DNA from 4 places in the Paenibacillus sp. FA6 genome. Region 2 is predicted to be linked to each of the others. Evidence: riboswitches for the same ligand, from Rfam matches in the RefSeq annotation. Region 2 holds a riboswitch; each other region holds the start of a gene.

Region 1 (4,205 bases), 2.8 Mb from region 2:
ATCAGCAGGACTACCTATGCCTGCATCTACAATGATGGGTACCGTTGCTTGCTCGATAATAAAACTAAGATTCAATGGATTAATAATACCCTGACCCGAACCAATCGGGGACGCACCTGGCATGATGGCATGAACACCCAGTTCCTGTAATCTCTTGGCCAACAACACATCATCAGATGTATAGGGAAGAACGATAAACCCTTCCTCTAGAAGCATTTCAGAAGCTTTTAACGTCTCCAGTGGATCTGGCAACAGCGTCTTCCAATCACCAATCACTTCGACTTTAATCATATCGCACAGCCCAGATGCTCTCGCTAATTTAGCGATGCGAACAGCTTCTTCTGCCGTTGAAGCACCTGCTGTATTCGGGAGTAATGTATATCTACTAACATCTAGCATTTCCAGAAAATTAGGCTGAGTCGCCTCAAATATGTTCATCCGTCTAACCGCAAACGTTAAGATTTCTGTCTCAGATACATCAACGGCTTCCTTTTGAATCTCAAAGCTTGGGAATTTCCCTGTTCCTAATAACAATCTTGAACTAAATTCATGTGTTCCTATCTTCAACAAATTAGCCACCCCCTACAAAATGTACAATCTCAATTCGGTCTCCATCCGTCAAGCATGTTGTCTCATGATCTGATTTCTCCAAAATATGCTGGTTCCACTCAACAATAACAACTTTGCTCTCTAGCCCGAAATATACAAGTAAATCGACGACCGTCTTGCAGTTATTTGATACTTCAACCTGTTCACCATTAATTTGTAACTTCATAATAGGACACCTGCCCTTTCATTAGGAACATTCTGATGCCGATCTACCCGAAAAGCTTCTAGTGAAAGAACCTTCTCCGTCTTACCTTCGGCCCAATCTGCAACTAGCTTCCCAGTCATTGGACTAAGTAGAATACCATTACGATAATGCCCTGCCGCCACATATAGTCCCTTCAGCGACGGATGTTCACCCAAATAAGGTAAGCCATCTAATGTCTGTGGACGTAGCCCACTCCAAGCTCGCTCCCACTCTGTTTCGACGATACCCGGTAACAGTTGCTTCGCTGACTCTAATAACTTGGATATTCCCTTCAAAGTGACCTTGCGATCATAGCTATGTGCAGTTGCAGTTGCTCCAACAACGAGTCGCCCGCCTTTCTTCGGAACTAAATAACAACCATGGCTAAATATCGTAGATTGTAGCAACGGTGTGTGACTTAGAACAGAGAAACATTCCCCTTTGACCGGATAAATTGGGCATGTCAATCCAGCCTGCTCAAGAAGTGGCCCACTCCACGTTCCTGAAGCAATGATGACCTGATCAGCATGAACTGTTCCTTCACTTGTAACCACTCCAGTCATACGCCCATGTGCATAAATAAGAGATTTCACCTCAGTAAACTCCTTAATTTGTGCTCCAAGTGCTGCCGCTGCTTTGGCAAATGCGAGACATAACTCAGGCGCATCCACTTGACCATCTTCTTCAACTAGCATTGCTCCAAGCAGATCTGAAGAAATGCCCGGCTCCCGTTGCTTCACTTGCTCCAATGACAACCACTCAGCTTGTTCCCCTACTGTCTTTTGAAAAGCTAATGTACGTTGAATTTCGGTCACATCCGCTTCTGTTACTGCTACACGGAGTAGACCTTTACGCTTTAGACCAATATCTATCCCTGTTAACTCTCTTAGATCCGTAGCGAGCTTTGGGAATAACGCACGACTTGCCCGCGCCAAATCGAACATCGGTCCAACTTCGGTCATTTCAGCTTGTGCCGCAAGCATTCCCGCTGCCGCATTCGAAGCTTGACTTCCCAGACGATCACGCTCCAAGAGAATCACATTCATGCCTCTTGCGGACATATGGTAAGCAATCGAACTTCCAATCACTCCCCCACCTATAATAATGGCATCTAATTGCTTCATTCTGGTCATTGACCTCCTAAAGGTTTTTGGGTATAAACTTTAATTCCGTGTTCAAAAAGTTGACTTTTTGAACTTCCTCTAAACTATCTAATGCCTCTCGGTAGTCCTTCACCGACCTTAATGGATCATCTGCTGCGGTAATTCCCGATAGTATTGCAATTCCTGCTGCTCCAGTTGCGACAATCTGCTGCACATGGTCGGGCTTAATGCCCCCGATCGCGATAACTGGAATAGGGACTCTTTTCACAACTTCCCCTAATGCCTTCGTTCCTCTAGCTTGCTGTCCTGGCTTAGAAGCTGTTGGGAAGATATGTCCGTACACTAGATAATCAGCTCCTTGCTCACTCATCTCCACTGCCTCTTGAACATCGTGAACAGAACGTCCTATTCGCAATCTAGAAAAAGCTCTCCTCACTGCCTGCACCTCTAGGCTACGGTAGCTTAACTGGACTCCCCCAGTTCCAGCGGCATAAGCGACATCAACTCGGTCGTTTATGATCACTTTACTAAGAGGTACTCCAACTGTTCTTAAAGCCAATATCCCTGCCCAAAGGTCGGCCGCATGACTTGAGTTCTCCCTTATATGAAATGCTGTTACAAAAGGATGAATAAGTGCCGCTATCCTTGCAAAGCGTTCCAGCTCAGACTGACCATTCGAGATCACATGTAATTCTCGCGCTGACATTGTACTCCCTCCCTATTTTCCCTCAAGTCGAATCTCGGATATGATAGAACACCAAATAGGCCACCTTCTGCAATAGAAGGTGGCCTATAACTATAGTCAAAAGAATGCAGACGTATACACGCATACAAAACGATCTTAACCAAAGCTCAAGCTCACTTCCCTACGCTGGTATAATCCAGATCAGGTTCAAAGGGTTTGGAATCACACATTCCGTCTCAGCCAAATAGCACCCCTAGTGATCTAACGTATTCAATTGGATACATACTAACACAAATATTGGAATAATAGAATAACTTTTATTTATTAATTGCGTATCACTAGCTTACCTACCTTATGTCCTAGTAACACTAAAGGGAGCACGATTAACCCTGAAGGAGCGTATAACAATATTTCTTTTAGAGTAACAATGTCTTCGATTATTAATCTATAAAACAAATATCCTGAGTATGGCAAAATCACAATTAGTGCTGTTAATACCCCTGGGGTGTACAATTTCAAATATAAGGATTGTGCTAGATGAGTAAACACATGTACAAACATCAAGGCATTACAGCCTATGAATAGAACATAATGATGTTGCTCCACAGCCAGATAGGTAATGGGTATAAAAACAATGAACTCCATGAATACCGCTACCGCGAACTGAGATGATTTCACTTCTGACATGTTCTTAACTAGTTTCCGCGCAACCTTTGGTATGATCTTGTCGATTGTAGCATAATTCCTCTTCATCCAGGACTCCACAAATATGATTTCTTCAAAGTCATGGATCATAAAAACCGCTAGAAACAACCACATGAAAGATTCTATGGTTATAAATGAGTCAAGAAGTATCATTTAAAATCAACTCCCTACTACGGTATCTCTCTGCTAGCTTTCCGCCCATTCCTTAAAGATCTGTATCATCTCTTCTAAATTTCTCAATCCACCTGCACCTTCGAAATATCCATCTTTGATCCAACATCTCACCCAATCATGATCATTCCGATCAATGATAATTTCATCTAACGTTTTCCCCTCTAATTCAGTCTCAAGTAAAGGTACCGTTAATCTCCATCCGGGAGTGTCTATCGATTCAATCTTCAAAATATGAGTCTGCTCCCACTCATCATCACAATGATTCTCATACCAACCTTCTAACCATTTCAGGTTACTCATCTTCTTCCTCCTCGGTTAAACAAGTAATAATCCATAATACAAGAACAAGTAATCCCTACCACATATCGGATTAAATCAATGACTAAGAAACCTTTTCCTAATATTAATGCTCCCAATAGTGTTGATCGTATTCCAATAATCCAATCCGCCTGATACAACTGGCTGAATTCAATCGTAAAGCTAAATATTAAACTTAAATAAACAGAGATAAGCAATTTTTGCTGTACGAACAATATCCGACAACCGAAATAAATCATACTTGCCCACAAAGCATCTCCGAAATGTCGTGATACAAACAAGGGTAATACATCTGAAAATGCCCTCGAACAAATTCCTAAAGTCATTACTATAAAGAATAGGAATACGTATACTATTCTATTCTTCACTAACTTATCCAAATAACTGCTGCATATGCTCGTTTAATGGTTCATTGTCCGAGAATAAA
Region 2 (4,205 bases):
ATGTGAGTAAACAATTGGATGCGAAGTTTCTGGACCACCTTACCGCTTAGTTTGGAGAGTGCATAATCCCCTCCCAGCCCAGCAACGATACTAAGCGCCCCCCCAATGACCAGAATACCTAGTATGATGAAAAAGGCTTGATAATCCTTGGGGGTAAAAGCTAAGTCTACCAAATACTTAAGACTCAATGGTGACGCTACCGCATAGGCAACTTCAATCAATAAGCCGAATAAAAAGATGCCGCACAGCAACTTATATTGTATAAAATGACGAACAACCATTTGTAGAAAACCCAATCCTATCGCCTACCTTTCAGTAGTCCTAGATTACAACAGGTTGGTATAGACTGTAAATCAACTTTGTAGAACTCTGCCTTGAGGCGAACCAATATCCCATACTTTACAGCATTTTCTACTAGACTGCAGTATCGAAAGAGGGGGATGAACATAAATAAAGGCGACTTTCCATTAAAAACTGAATGGAAGTCACCTTTGTCAAATTAAATTCAACTTAACAAATTAAATTCATAAGTTTTTTACTGGGCTCTTCGGATGTTGGGGGTCTTTCTCGTTTAGGAAATCCACTTTCTTTGCTTTCCGTCCTTATCCGTATACAGAATATCTGCAAGTTGAATATCAAGGATGACATAATTAGGATCCCTTGGTCCGTCAAACCACTCCTTCAAATCATCATTCCAACATCTTTCCTTCAAATTGTCATCCGTGCAGATTGAACAGGTCCCTTCCATAACGACAACCTCTTTAGTACCTCCAATTTCATACCCAATGAGCAATGATACATTTGGATTATTCTTCAACTCCTCTACCTTATGTGTTCTCCGATCGCTTACCAAATGAATGCTCAATCCTTCATTATACAACATCATATATCTCTGCTTCGGCTTATTACCTTCAATAGTCGCCAGAGAACAAATCTTATTGTGGTCTAAAATTTTCGTTATATCCTGCTCTATTATCTTGTTGTCCATTATGGATCGTGTTCCCCTTCCTCATGTTGAATGTACTTAAAGCATATGATTTATTGTACCCATCCAAGTAGAAACGGATTCGCCGTCCTTTTTTAAGGAGCTTATGCTTCCGATGCTAGCGATACTCCGTATCACTTTAAGGCACCCGTTTCAGCGGAAATATAAGGATTAGAGTATCAAGAATCAATTTCATAATTACGCAAATCGATTTAGATGCATCGGCGATTATGAAATTGATTCAAGTGAAACTTATACTTTCTTATATTTTAAAAGAATACGAATCAGCCTCTAAACAATTCCTAGCTGGACACCCCTAGCCCAGTCGATTATAATGACGTAGAACGCCTTAACTACATAAGTACCAGGGGTGCTGGAATTGGCCGGCTGAGATTGTGTCCCACAAGACACTGACCCTTATACCTGATCTGGATAATGCCAGCGTAGGAACGTATCCGATATGGTTACATTCATATCTTTCTTGCGCCCACATGCGTCCCGATTACGGGGCGCTTTTTTGTCGAATACTAATAGGACATGGAACAATAAGTCCAACAGAGGAGAGAGCAGAATGAGAAAGAAAAGAACATTGTCGATACTTTTAACATGCCTACTATTACTCGTAATAGCGGGTTGTGGGGGAACTAAGAATGAACAGAATGCACAGACTAGTAAGAAACTACAAGACGTCAAGATTGTCTTGGACTGGACTCCTAATACCAATCATACGGGACTATATGTAGCGAAAGATCAAGGATATTATGAAGATGAAGGTCTGAATGTTGAGATAGTCCAACCAGGTGCTGGTGGAGCCGATACGATGGTCGCTTCAGGGGCGGTGCCTTTTGGTATAAGCTATCAAGAGAGTGTGACACTAGCAAGAACACAGGACGTCCCGCTCGTCTCTATTGCCGCAGTTATTCAACATAATACGTCCGGTTTCGCGGCACCTGCTGACCGCAACATTAAATCACCTAAGGACTTTGAAGGTAAAAGTTATGGAGGTTGGGGTTCTCCTGTAGAAGAAGCCATCATGGGCTCTATCATGGAGAACGAAAAGGCAGATGTTAAGAATGTTAAGATGATCAATATGGGCGATGCCGATTTCTTCACCGCGGTTAAGCGTGATATCGATTTCGCATGGATCTTCTATGCATGGACGGGTATTGAAGCAGAGCTTCGCAATGATCCAATCGACATGTTATATGTTAAAGATTATGCTGTAGAACTAGACTACTACACACCTGTCATTGTAACGAACGAGAAGCAGATCAAGGATGATCCTGAGCTAGTCAAAGCTTTCCTCAAAGCAACAGCCAAAGGCTATCAGCTAGCCATTGACAAACCAGAAGAGGCTGCTGATATACTTAGTAAAGCAGTCCCTGAGTTAGACAAAGATCTTGTTCTCGCAAGTCAGAAATGGCTTAGCCCACGTTACACAGATGATGCCCCTCGTTGGGGTGAACAAAAGGTAGAAGTATGGCAGGGCTATACAGATTGGATGCTAAGCCATAACCTTCTGGATAAACAGATTGAAATTGGAAAGGCATATACTAATGAGTATTTGCCACAGTTACCATAAGCAAACATTATCTCCAAATTCGAAAGGATTGAACATATAATATGGCAAACACATTATTGAGCATTCAAGTTATTCCAAAGACACCTGGAAATGAAGATTCCATTCCTTATGTAGATCGCGCAATTGAGGTCATCCAACAATCCGGAGTGAAACATGAGGTTCATCCTCTAGAGACCACAATGGAAGGCGAACTTAGCGAGTTATTAGACATTGTGAAGGATATGCATAAGGCTCTTGTCGAAGCAGGGAGTCCAAGTGTCATTTCTCAGATCAAGATCGCTCACAATCCACAAGGGATCAGCATGGATAAGTTAACAGAGAAATATCGTCCATGAGATTGTGGTGGAACAAAATCTGGCCGCCCTTCGTGGCGGTCTTCTTCTTATTGATGATATGGCAGCTATGTACGTCTTTCTTCGAGATTGAGAAATGGATTCTCCCCTCTCCAACTGATATTGTTCGTGAAGCTTCCGCTCAATCGGGCGGATTGTGGAAACATACTTTAGCAACAGCGAGGTTAACCGGTGTTGGGTTCCTCATCGGTAGCTCAATAGGTCTGTCTATCGCCATTGTATTGCATATGATTCCTTTTCTTAAGTCGGCCTTATATCCTCTACTGATTCTCAGTCAGAATGTACCGACCATCGCGCTTGCTCCACTACTGATGATCTGGTTCGGCTTCGGTCTTCTTCCCAAATTCATCGTCATTACGCTGGTCTGCTTCTTCCCAGTAGCTATTGCCATGATGGGCGGGCTGAGGCAAACGGATCCAACCATGCTTAGCTATATGCGTATGATTGGAGCAAGTAAGAGGCAAATCTTCTTTAAATTAGAGCTTCCACACTCGCTCCCAGCTCTGTTCTCAGGAATTAAGATCGCAGCGACGTATAGTGTGATGGGTGCAGTCATTGCAGAATGGATCGGTTCCGATAAGGGTATCGGTTATTATATGATGCTACAAAAAGCTAGCTATCGTACGGACCGCATGTTTGTTGCAATCTCCATCATTATTGTTCTTAGCCTCATGATGTTTGCTATTATAGGTCTGCTAGAGAAGTGGTTAGTACGCTGGAAGCCACGTCAAGAACACAAATAAGCCTACCATTACTAACTTATGAAGGACGTGTTTCTCATGTTGGAATCCTATATACCGAAAGACAATATCCTAAGTGGTAACGTCCATTCAGCATCACAAGCCTTAAAAGTCACTGATATTAACAAAAGCTTCGGTAAACAAGGCCAAGATTTATCTGTGCTGAATGGTGTTTCCCTTACCGTAGAACAAGGAGAATTCGTCTCTCTCGTCGGTCCTTCAGGATGCGGTAAAAGTACGCTATTTCATATTATTGGAGGATTAGTACAACCCGATTCTGGCGAAGTATGGATGAATGGACGCGAAGTCACGGGAGAACGAGGCCATATTAGCTTCATGCCACAACAACCCGCTCTATTTCCTTGGCGAACCATTGAAGATAATGTCATTCTTGCACAAGAAATAAAGGGTACATCCAAGAAAGACGCACGTAAGGAAGCTCGAGAGTGGATTGCTAAGGTGGGTCTCTCCGGATTCGAACAAGCATATCCTCACACGCTATCCGGTGGAATGCAACAGCGAGTTGCATTCCTACGCGCACTTCT
Region 3 (4,205 bases), 2.6 Mb from region 2:
GATATTTCTCTGTAGTAGGAATCGGCACTGTCTCTCTGGTGTTCATCTTGATCGGCTATATCGGGTCGAGTAATGCCGCTGTGAAAGCCAAGAACCTGTTTGGTATCAGTGAGTCCTACGAAGAGCTGAAGGTACCGTTGGTTAAAGCTTTGGATAAGCGTCCGAGCCACCCGGAGTCGGCGATGTACCTATCCTCGATTAATCAGCAGGTGTTTAACCAGACTCAAGACGAGCAGTTCCTTGAAGAGTCCTTTCATGTGCTGACACGCGCCCTCAAGGACGAGCCTTACAACAAGCAATTACTGACGCAGTTAGCAGCTTACTACGATCTTAAAGGGCAAAGCGACCTTGCTCACGCGGTCTACCGTGACAATGCCAATAAGTTCATCTGGGATATTGAATGGTATGATATATTGATTAGACGCTCACTTGCGATGGGAGACCAGGCACATACCCTCAAGGATGATGTTCTGAAACAGGAGTATTTCAAGACAGGGCTCGAGACATACGAACAGGTTGTGGTCGGTGTGGAGTATTTGAAGACACTCCCTCCGGAGCAGATGCAGGGACGTCCGTTCTCCATCACTCCGACCATCGCTCTGAATACGGGTAAAATACAGCTGATGTTAGGAGAGCCTGTGGTGGCCGCGGTTACCCTAAAGCTTGGTTTCAATGAGAATTACACAGATATCATAAACAGCGAAGACCTCTGGGAGATGGAGTGGTACAGCGCTCTCATCAGTCGCTCTTATGATCTGGGGCAGGTGGCTCACACACAGCAAGACAGTGTTAACAAGCAAGCGAATTTCAATATCGGGCTTGAGGCCTACAGGCATGTACTGGCGGATTTGGAATATTTGAAGACTCTGTCTTCTCAAGAACTGCAAGGAAGGTCGCTTACGGTTGCTCCGGCTGTAGCACTGAATACAGGAAAAATACAATTTATGTCTGAAAAATTGGAAGCAGCTATAGCTACGCTACAGATTGGTTTGAGCGAAGATTATACCAATGCAACTAACCGTGAAATTGCTCGTTGGTATTTGGCTGCACTAAAGAAGAATAACAGTGTCCCAGATCAGGTCGTTTATGACCTTCTGATTGCGGCTGATCCTACGGAATCCGCACAGATTGATGAAATCGCAGATTTACAGCTTGAATTTTAACAACAGTGATGATTTGGGAGGTAACTCCGCTTTTGTAAGGATATAGATAGTTATTTGGGAATTACTATTGCTTTATCTGGTTACTTCGTTATACTTTAACTAACAATTACATCGTAACGGGAGCTTGGTATGCCAGGCTGAGAGGATAGTGATCAACTATCGACCGTCAAACCTGATCTGGGTAATGCCAGCGGAGGAAATGGAGTTCTATTTGTCTATTTAAGACTGCCTCTTTCTCAGAGGCAGTCTTTTTCTAAATATAAGGGAGTATAAGTATCACTTGATACTCTATTTCTTATATTTCGGTAGAGACGGAGACCTTAAGGCGATACGAAGTATCGCTGGTATCGGAAACATAAGCTCCTTGAAAAGGGACGGCTTATCCGTTTCTATTTGTTGAATAGAATTTGCTCCGCTTGATCAAATCATCTTACTTATAGGAGGAAATGAAATGACAAGCGAAATGAAGAAAGAATCTGTTAATCTATCAGCTTTTCCAGGAAGTAAAAAAGTGTATGTAACGGGGTCTCGTCCAGACATTCGCGTTCCAATGCGCGAAATTACACTTAGCAACACTTCGGGTATATCTGGAATAGAGGAGAATGCACCTGTTCGGGTCTATGATACTAGTGGTTCTTATACCGACAGCGAAGTGCATACCGATATTCGTGTTGGATTGCATCCCAATCGTTTATCGTGGATTAAAGAACGTGGAGATTCTGAATCTTATGTAGGGCGAACAATCAAGCCAGAAGATAACGGTAATGTGAAAGAAGCCTCACGAGAAGAGGTGTTTCCAGCTTTGCAGAGGGATCCCTTACGAGCTAGAAAAGGAAGAAATGTAAGCCAAATGCATTATGCTCGTAAAGGCGTGATTACAGCAGAGATGGAATATATTGCGATTCGAGAAAACGTAACACCGGAATTTGTCAGAGATGAAGTAGCTCTCGGTCGTGCAATCATTCCTGCGAACATTAATCATCCTGAAAGTGAACCTATGATTATTGGACGGAATTTCTTAGTGAAGATTAATGCCAATATTGGAAACTCAGCTGTGTCATCCTCCATAGATGAAGAGGTTGAGAAGATGAGATGGGCTACACGTTGGGGTGCGGATAATATTATGGATTTATCTACCGGCAACAATATTCATACAACGAGAGAATGGATTATTCGTAATTCCCCCGTTCCAATAGGTACTGTACCCATCTATCAAGCTTTAGAGAAGGTAAAGGGCAAAGCAGAGGATTTAACATGGGAAGTGTATCGAGATACACTCATTGAGCAGGCAGAGCAGGGTGTGGATTATTTCACTATCCATGCAGGAGTCTTGCTTCGATACATCCCACTGACTGCCAATCGAATGACTGGAATTGTATCACGTGGTGGCTCCATTATGGCAGCGTGGTGTCTTGCTCATCACCAAGAGAACTTTCTCTATACGCATTTCGAAGATATCTGTGAAATCATGAAAATGTATGACGTTTCCTTCTCCTTAGGAGATGGTTTACGTCCAGGTTCTATCGCCGATGCGAATGATGAAGCGCAATTTGCAGAACTGGAAACGTTGGGTGAATTGACGAAGATTGCCTGGAAACATGATGTTCAGGTGATGGTTGAGGGCCCAGGACATGTACCGATGCATTTAATCAAGGAGAATATGGATAAGCAACTTGAAATCTGTAACGAAGCGCCCTTTTATACATTGGGCCCTCTTACGACGGATATTGCACCAGGATATGATCATATCACTTCAGCGATAGGAGCAGCGATGATCGGTTGGTTTGGTACGGCCATGCTTTGCTATGTTACTCCTAAAGAACATTTAGGATTACCGAACAAGAATGATGTGCGGGAAGGGGTTATAACTTATAAAATAGCTGCCCATGCCGCTGATTTAGCTAAAGGGCATAAGGGAGCACAGGACCGTGATAATGCACTGTCCAAAGCCCGGTTCGAATTCCGTTGGCGTGATCAGTTCCACCTGTCGCTCGATCCTGAGAGAGCGCTGGAGTATCATGATGAGACGCTACCTGCGGAAGGAGCTAAGACGGCACATTTCTGTTCCATGTGTGGACCCAAGTTCTGTAGCATGCGGATTTCTCATGATATTCGGGATTCAACTAGACAGAAGGAACAAGAGGAACAGGATTCCATAAGAAATGGTCTGTTGAATAAAGCGAACGAATTTAAAGAGGGTGGAAGCGTCATTTATAAATGAGACTATTCAGATTATTCACTCTTATTCCGACATAAGAATAGGCAGGTTACTGTAGAAGAGGAGGGATAGGATGACAGAAACTAGGTTTGGAATAAAAAGACGGGTAAAGCAGCTGAAATGGATAGTTTATCTATCCTTACTTGTCATCTTGGGGATCGTAGGAACAGGTACAGCCATTAAGGCCGAATCGCTCACCTATGTGGATGTCCCAGAATCGCATTGGGCTTACGAAATGGTGAAATGGTCACAAAGCAATGGAATTAGTAATGGGTATGATGATGGGACATTCCGTCCTTCTCAAATCGTTACGGAAACAGAATTTCTAGTCATGGTCCTACGGGCATATCCACAGGTGGCAATCAGGGATTCAGTTCCGCATACTTCATGGTATGAACCGTATTATGACGTAGCCAAAGGACTCGAATGGCCGATATCTGGAGAGGTTAATCAGAACATGAAACGGGGACAAGTCGCTGAGTTGTTTGCAGCCGTTATGGGGCAACCCCTCTCCCAGAAGAAATCTATCCAGCTTCTACTAGATAAGGGCATTGCTCAAGGGAAGCAAGGAGGAAGTTCGCTGGAAAGTTTCGCCCCAAATGATGTCCTGTCAAGGGCAGAAGCGCAGACGTTCATTTACAGGCTGAAACAGGTTCACCCGACGTTGAAGGATTCAGAGATTCAGAGTACTGGTCTCAGTTTGAATGGCATTAGCCTCGGAGATACTGAGACCAGAGTGATTACAAAGCTGGGCCAACCCAAGCGAAAAGATGCCACAGAAACAAATATGATCTGGTACATCTATAATCAGGATTATTCGAAGT
Region 4 (4,205 bases), 2.2 Mb from region 2:
CATCAGTGGTAATAGAATCTCTAGGCTCTTCGTTTCTATTTCTTTATCTAGCGGTGAAGTCTGATCTTCATGTTCAAAAAGTATGGATAGTGCTTCCTCAGGATGCTGTTGTACGTACTGTTGTCCTTGGGCAATGGCTGTGACAAACTTCGCGAGTAACTCTTGCTTGTCTTTCAATCCCTGCTCACTAGCGACAAGGACAAGCTCATAATAATCCGGAACACCATAATCCGTAGGATTCAAAGCGACTACAGCGTGACCTTGCTTAGCAAGTATTAGTTGTTCATGATTGATGAATCCACCCATAATGGCATCAACACTGGAAGTAGCAATGGCCGGAATGAGATCATAGCCTACATCAACCAAATGAACGTCTTCAGGATCGCCCCCATCATTTCGAATCATGGTATGTACCATAGCTTCATATAAAGGAATTGAAGAGTATCCAACGGTTAAACCAGCCAGGTCTTTGGGAGATTGAACCGTTCCATTAGTAGGTACCATAAGATGATTCAATGGATGTCTCACGATAGCAGCAATAGATTTAACGGGAATATTCTCACCGCGAGCCATAAGTAATTGTGGTTGATAACTTAGGGCTAGATCGACCTTTCCAGCAGCTACTAATTTCAAAGCATCATTGGTATCGGCAGGCATTTGGATATCTAGTTCAATCCCTTGTTCCGCGAAGTATCCATTTTCTTGTGCTGTATACAGGAAAGAATGAACGGCATTCGGATACCAATCGAGCATAATGCTCAGCTTTTGAGGCTTATTCTCTACGATTGCCGTTGGCATGTCAGTTGCTTGATTCGAGTTAGACGTATTGCCACAAGCGGTCAAGGAAAAGAGTGCCAGTGCCAGTAGAACGGGGATAACTTTTTTCATACCCATATTTATATTCTTATTTATAGTCATTTCGATAAACCTCTCCTCTTTAGAAACTTGTTCTCTAATATTACGATCATCATAAATAAGGAAATCCCAAGTAAAGAAAGTAACAAGATGGATGCAAACATCTCATCCGTATGCATATTGCTCGACATTCTTCGACTATAGTAGCCTAGCCCCTTTGTACCTCCTAGCCATTCGCCAATCGTAGCTCCAACGACACAATATACGATGGAGAGTTTCAGTCCCGAGAAGAAGGAAGGTAAGGCCATAGGCATCTCAATGGTGCAGAATAGTTCCCAGCGGTTGGCTCCCATCGTCATGAGTAACTCTGCATACTCGCGATCACCCTTTTTTAGACCGTCATAGGTGCTTACTACAATCGGGAAGAATGCAGTTAGGAAGACCACCGCTACTTTACTCCAAATCGTGTAACCGAACCACATGATGAAGATAGGAGAGAGCGCGATTAAGGGGATGGTCTGACTAATAATCATGAACGGATAGAGTGCTTTCTCAAGTGGACGTGAAATATGCATACTTATAGCAAGAATAATGCCCCCACTAACAGATAATATAAAACCTAAGACAACCTCTTCTAAAGTTGCGATTAAATGCCGACTGATCAATAGATGCCCATTCTCAAATAATGCACGGGTAATCGAGGTGGGTGAGGGAATAATAAAGGAAGGTACCCATCCTAAAGAGACCACCGATTCCCAAGCTATTAGGAGTAGTGTAAAAAGAAGTGCAAACCATCCATAATCATGTGCCCAGCGTTTAAAAAGGCGTCTTCTCATGTAATCTTCGCTCCAAGTCCTGCCTCAATTGTATAAAGTGAGGGTCATAGTTCATCTCGTAGTGCCTTGGTCTAGGTAAATTAACGATGATTTCTTCTACACCTTGAGGACTGTCATGGGACATGAGGTAGATGCGATCACTTAATAAAATGGCTTCTTCCAAATCATGTGTAATGAAAAGGACAGTCTTATGTAGATCATCCCAAAGATCTAGTAACCAACGATGCATCTTTCTTTTGGTCATTGCGTCAAGGGCACCAAAGGGTTCATCTAATAACATCAGATCTTGGCCTGTTACGAGTGTTCTGAGAAAAGCGACACGTTGTCGCATCCCACCTGATAATTCATCTGGATAGGCATATGCGTATTTCCCTAGACCGAAACGATCTAATGTTAATTGAATATCTGCTGTGATCTTCTCTTTATTACGCTGATCTAGTTCACGATGAAGTTTCCGATTAAGCTCCCATGGGAGTAGACAATTGTCTAGAACGGTTCTCCAAGGCAGAAGTAAGTCCTTCTGGGGCATGTAAGCCACTGTTCCTAGACGATTCAATGTCCTTTTGCCATGTATATATATTTCTCCATCCATAGGCTCTAGCAGTCCTGCAATCAGCTTAAACAGAGTGCTTTTACCAGAACCACTAGCTCCTATAACAGAAATGAATTCACCCGTATGAACATCCATAGATAGTTCCTGAATGATTGGGGATTCGTATGTACTTGCAAAAGAGTAAGTTAAATTCTGTAGTGATAATATCGCGGTAATCGCCTCCCGTAAACAAATAAAGACCCAACCATTTCCGAAAGGAAATGAGTGGGCCAAAAAGTTCATTCAGGCAAATAAGTGAGCAAATATATGCATGAGTTGAAGATTTCGTTCCACTTCCCTCCGCTGGTATAATCCAGATCAGGTTCCAAGGGTCCGGAACATCAAGTTCCATCTCAGTCATTAGACTCCCCTAGTGAAATACAAGGTCTTATTTAATTGATAACCTATCCAATATAACACAATTTACAAATATGTATAGAGGATGTTCAAAAAGTCATCTTTTGATCACGAAGTATACCAAGAGGCGTATCCAACATCGAAGATTGAATTCAACCGGTCTTTCCGGTGCTCACGTAGGTACTGCCTACGCTCCGCTCCTCTCTCCCTTGCTTCATCCAATCTTCTCGGTGTTGAAAACCTGACTTTTTGAACTCGTATTTATAGACTCATCTCTATTGACTAAGAAAAAAAATCATGATATATTTATCATACAGAATAATTATTACTATTACTTATATAAATCATTTTACTTTGAAAGGAAGATGCTCAATGGTTAAGAAAATACATCCAAGCACAAAAATTGGATATGTGAAATTGAAAATTAGCAATTTGGAACGTTCCTTAGTATTTTATAAAGAGGTTATTGGCTTAGGAGTTTTGAATTTGACAGAGAATACGGCTGAGTTGACAGTGGATGGTAAAGAACCGTTGTTGGTTCTAGAACAAATAGAGAATGCAGTCGTTTTACCGGAAAGATCGGTTGCTGGATTGTATCACTTCGCAATTCTAGTACCTGATCGCATTTCATTAGGACTATCATTACGTAACTTGATGAAGCACAACATTAATGCGGGCCAAGGAGATCATCTAGTCAGTGAAGCATTGTATATTAGTGATCCAGACGGCAATGGTATCGAGATTTATGCGGATCGTCCAAGGGAAACATGGAAGAGAGATGCACAGGGACAATATGTGATGACGACGGATCCAGTTGATGTTGATGGGCTGCTTGCGATATCTGATGGGCAGGAGTGGAATGGCTTAGCTGAAGGAACGATTATTGGACATGTTCATTTCCATGTATCAGATTTGCAGAAGGCGGAGGAATTTTACTGTAATACTCTAGGGCTTGACGTTACCGCTCATTATGGTGCGATGGCATTATTCGTATCTGCAGGAGGGTATCATCATCATATTGGCTTAAACACATGGGCAGGAGTGGGCGCACCATCTGCACCGGCAAATGCGGTCGGATTAGATTACTTCACATGGGTTCTTCCTAATCAGGATGAACTTGATACTGTCATTGTGCAATTAAAGAATGCGGGAATTAGTGTTACTCATCGGGATGGTGGTTGGTTCGTGAAAGATCCTTCCAATATTTCAATAAAGCTGTTGAGTCAAAGTTCAGAGTGAAGTAACACTTAGGAATACGAAAAAGTCGCAAGCATGATGCTTGCGGCTTTTATAATGGCTATGTTGCATACAAATACATCAATTAATCCATGTAATATAATAGTTTTATAACCATATATAACAAAATGATTATTTCGGAACCCTAGATTGTCTGCTAGTCTTAACTCAGATGTAGACGGGGGTGCACATCCGTTTGTATCAAAAAATAGTAAAGGATGGTTATCATGAAAAAAATATTGAGTATCGTGTTAGCTGCAGGAGTAATGATTTCATTAGTAGGGTTTCAACCAGAAGTTAAAGCAGCATCGCCAATTACTGTCAGTACG

What was found. Region 2 has a riboswitch for thiamine pyrophosphate ahead of ACP8HI_RS19775 (ABC transporter substrate-binding protein). Riboswitches for the same ligand answer to the same signal wherever they lie in the genome.
Region 1: linked by a shared signal. The riboswitch ahead of ACP8HI_RS05020 (thiamine phosphate synthase) and the one ahead of ACP8HI_RS19775 (ABC transporter substrate-binding protein) in region 2 are both predicted to bind thiamine pyrophosphate.
Region 3: linked by a shared signal. The riboswitch ahead of thiC (phosphomethylpyrimidine synthase ThiC) and the one ahead of ACP8HI_RS19775 (ABC transporter substrate-binding protein) in region 2 are both predicted to bind thiamine pyrophosphate.
Region 4: linked by a shared signal. The riboswitch ahead of ACP8HI_RS02285 (ABC transporter ATP-binding protein) and the one ahead of ACP8HI_RS19775 (ABC transporter substrate-binding protein) in region 2 are both predicted to bind thiamine pyrophosphate.

What each region holds. Positions count from the first base shown of each region.
Region 1 covers NZ_CP188820.1:1,092,309-1,096,513, reverse strand. Annotated here, with positions in the region: gene ACP8HI_RS05035 (thiazole synthase) at 1-570, opposite strand, end outside; gene thiS (sulfur carrier protein ThiS) at 572-775, opposite strand; gene thiO (glycine oxidase ThiO) at 772-1,917, opposite strand; gene ACP8HI_RS05020 (thiamine phosphate synthase) at 1,934-2,602, opposite strand; TPP riboswitch at 2,743-2,846, opposite strand; gene ACP8HI_RS05015 (HXXEE domain-containing protein) at 2,906-3,439, opposite strand; gene ACP8HI_RS05010 (immunity 53 family protein) at 3,473-3,760, opposite strand; gene ACP8HI_RS05005 (DUF2809 domain-containing protein) at 3,757-4,104, opposite strand; gene ACP8HI_RS05000 (AAC(3) family N-acetyltransferase) at 4,151-4,205, opposite strand, start outside.
Region 2 covers NZ_CP188820.1:4,306,989-4,311,193, forward strand. Annotated here, with positions in the region: gene ACP8HI_RS19765 (ABC transporter transmembrane domain-containing protein) at 1-296, opposite strand, end outside; gene ACP8HI_RS19770 (pyridoxamine 5'-phosphate oxidase family protein) at 572-988, opposite strand; TPP riboswitch at 1,342-1,452, shown strand; gene ACP8HI_RS19775 (ABC transporter substrate-binding protein) at 1,557-2,567, shown strand; gene ACP8HI_RS19780 (thiamine-binding protein) at 2,609-2,902, shown strand; gene ACP8HI_RS19785 (ABC transporter permease) at 2,899-3,663, shown strand; gene ACP8HI_RS19790 (ABC transporter ATP-binding protein) at 3,700-4,205, shown strand, end outside.
Region 3 covers NZ_CP188820.1:1,673,028-1,677,232, forward strand. Annotated here, with positions in the region: gene ACP8HI_RS07715 (O-antigen ligase family protein) at 1-1,163, shown strand, start outside; TPP riboswitch at 1,270-1,379, shown strand; gene thiC (phosphomethylpyrimidine synthase ThiC) at 1,627-3,384, shown strand; gene ACP8HI_RS07725 (CAP domain-containing protein) at 3,455-4,205, shown strand, end outside.
Region 4 covers NZ_CP188820.1:498,822-503,026, forward strand. Annotated here, with positions in the region: gene ACP8HI_RS02275 (ABC transporter substrate-binding protein) at 1-918, opposite strand, end outside; gene ACP8HI_RS02280 (ABC transporter permease) at 915-1,691, opposite strand; gene ACP8HI_RS02285 (ABC transporter ATP-binding protein) at 1,672-2,526, opposite strand; TPP riboswitch at 2,562-2,665, opposite strand; gene ACP8HI_RS02290 (VOC family protein) at 3,013-3,879, shown strand; gene ACP8HI_RS02295 (pectate lyase) at 4,104-4,205, shown strand, end outside.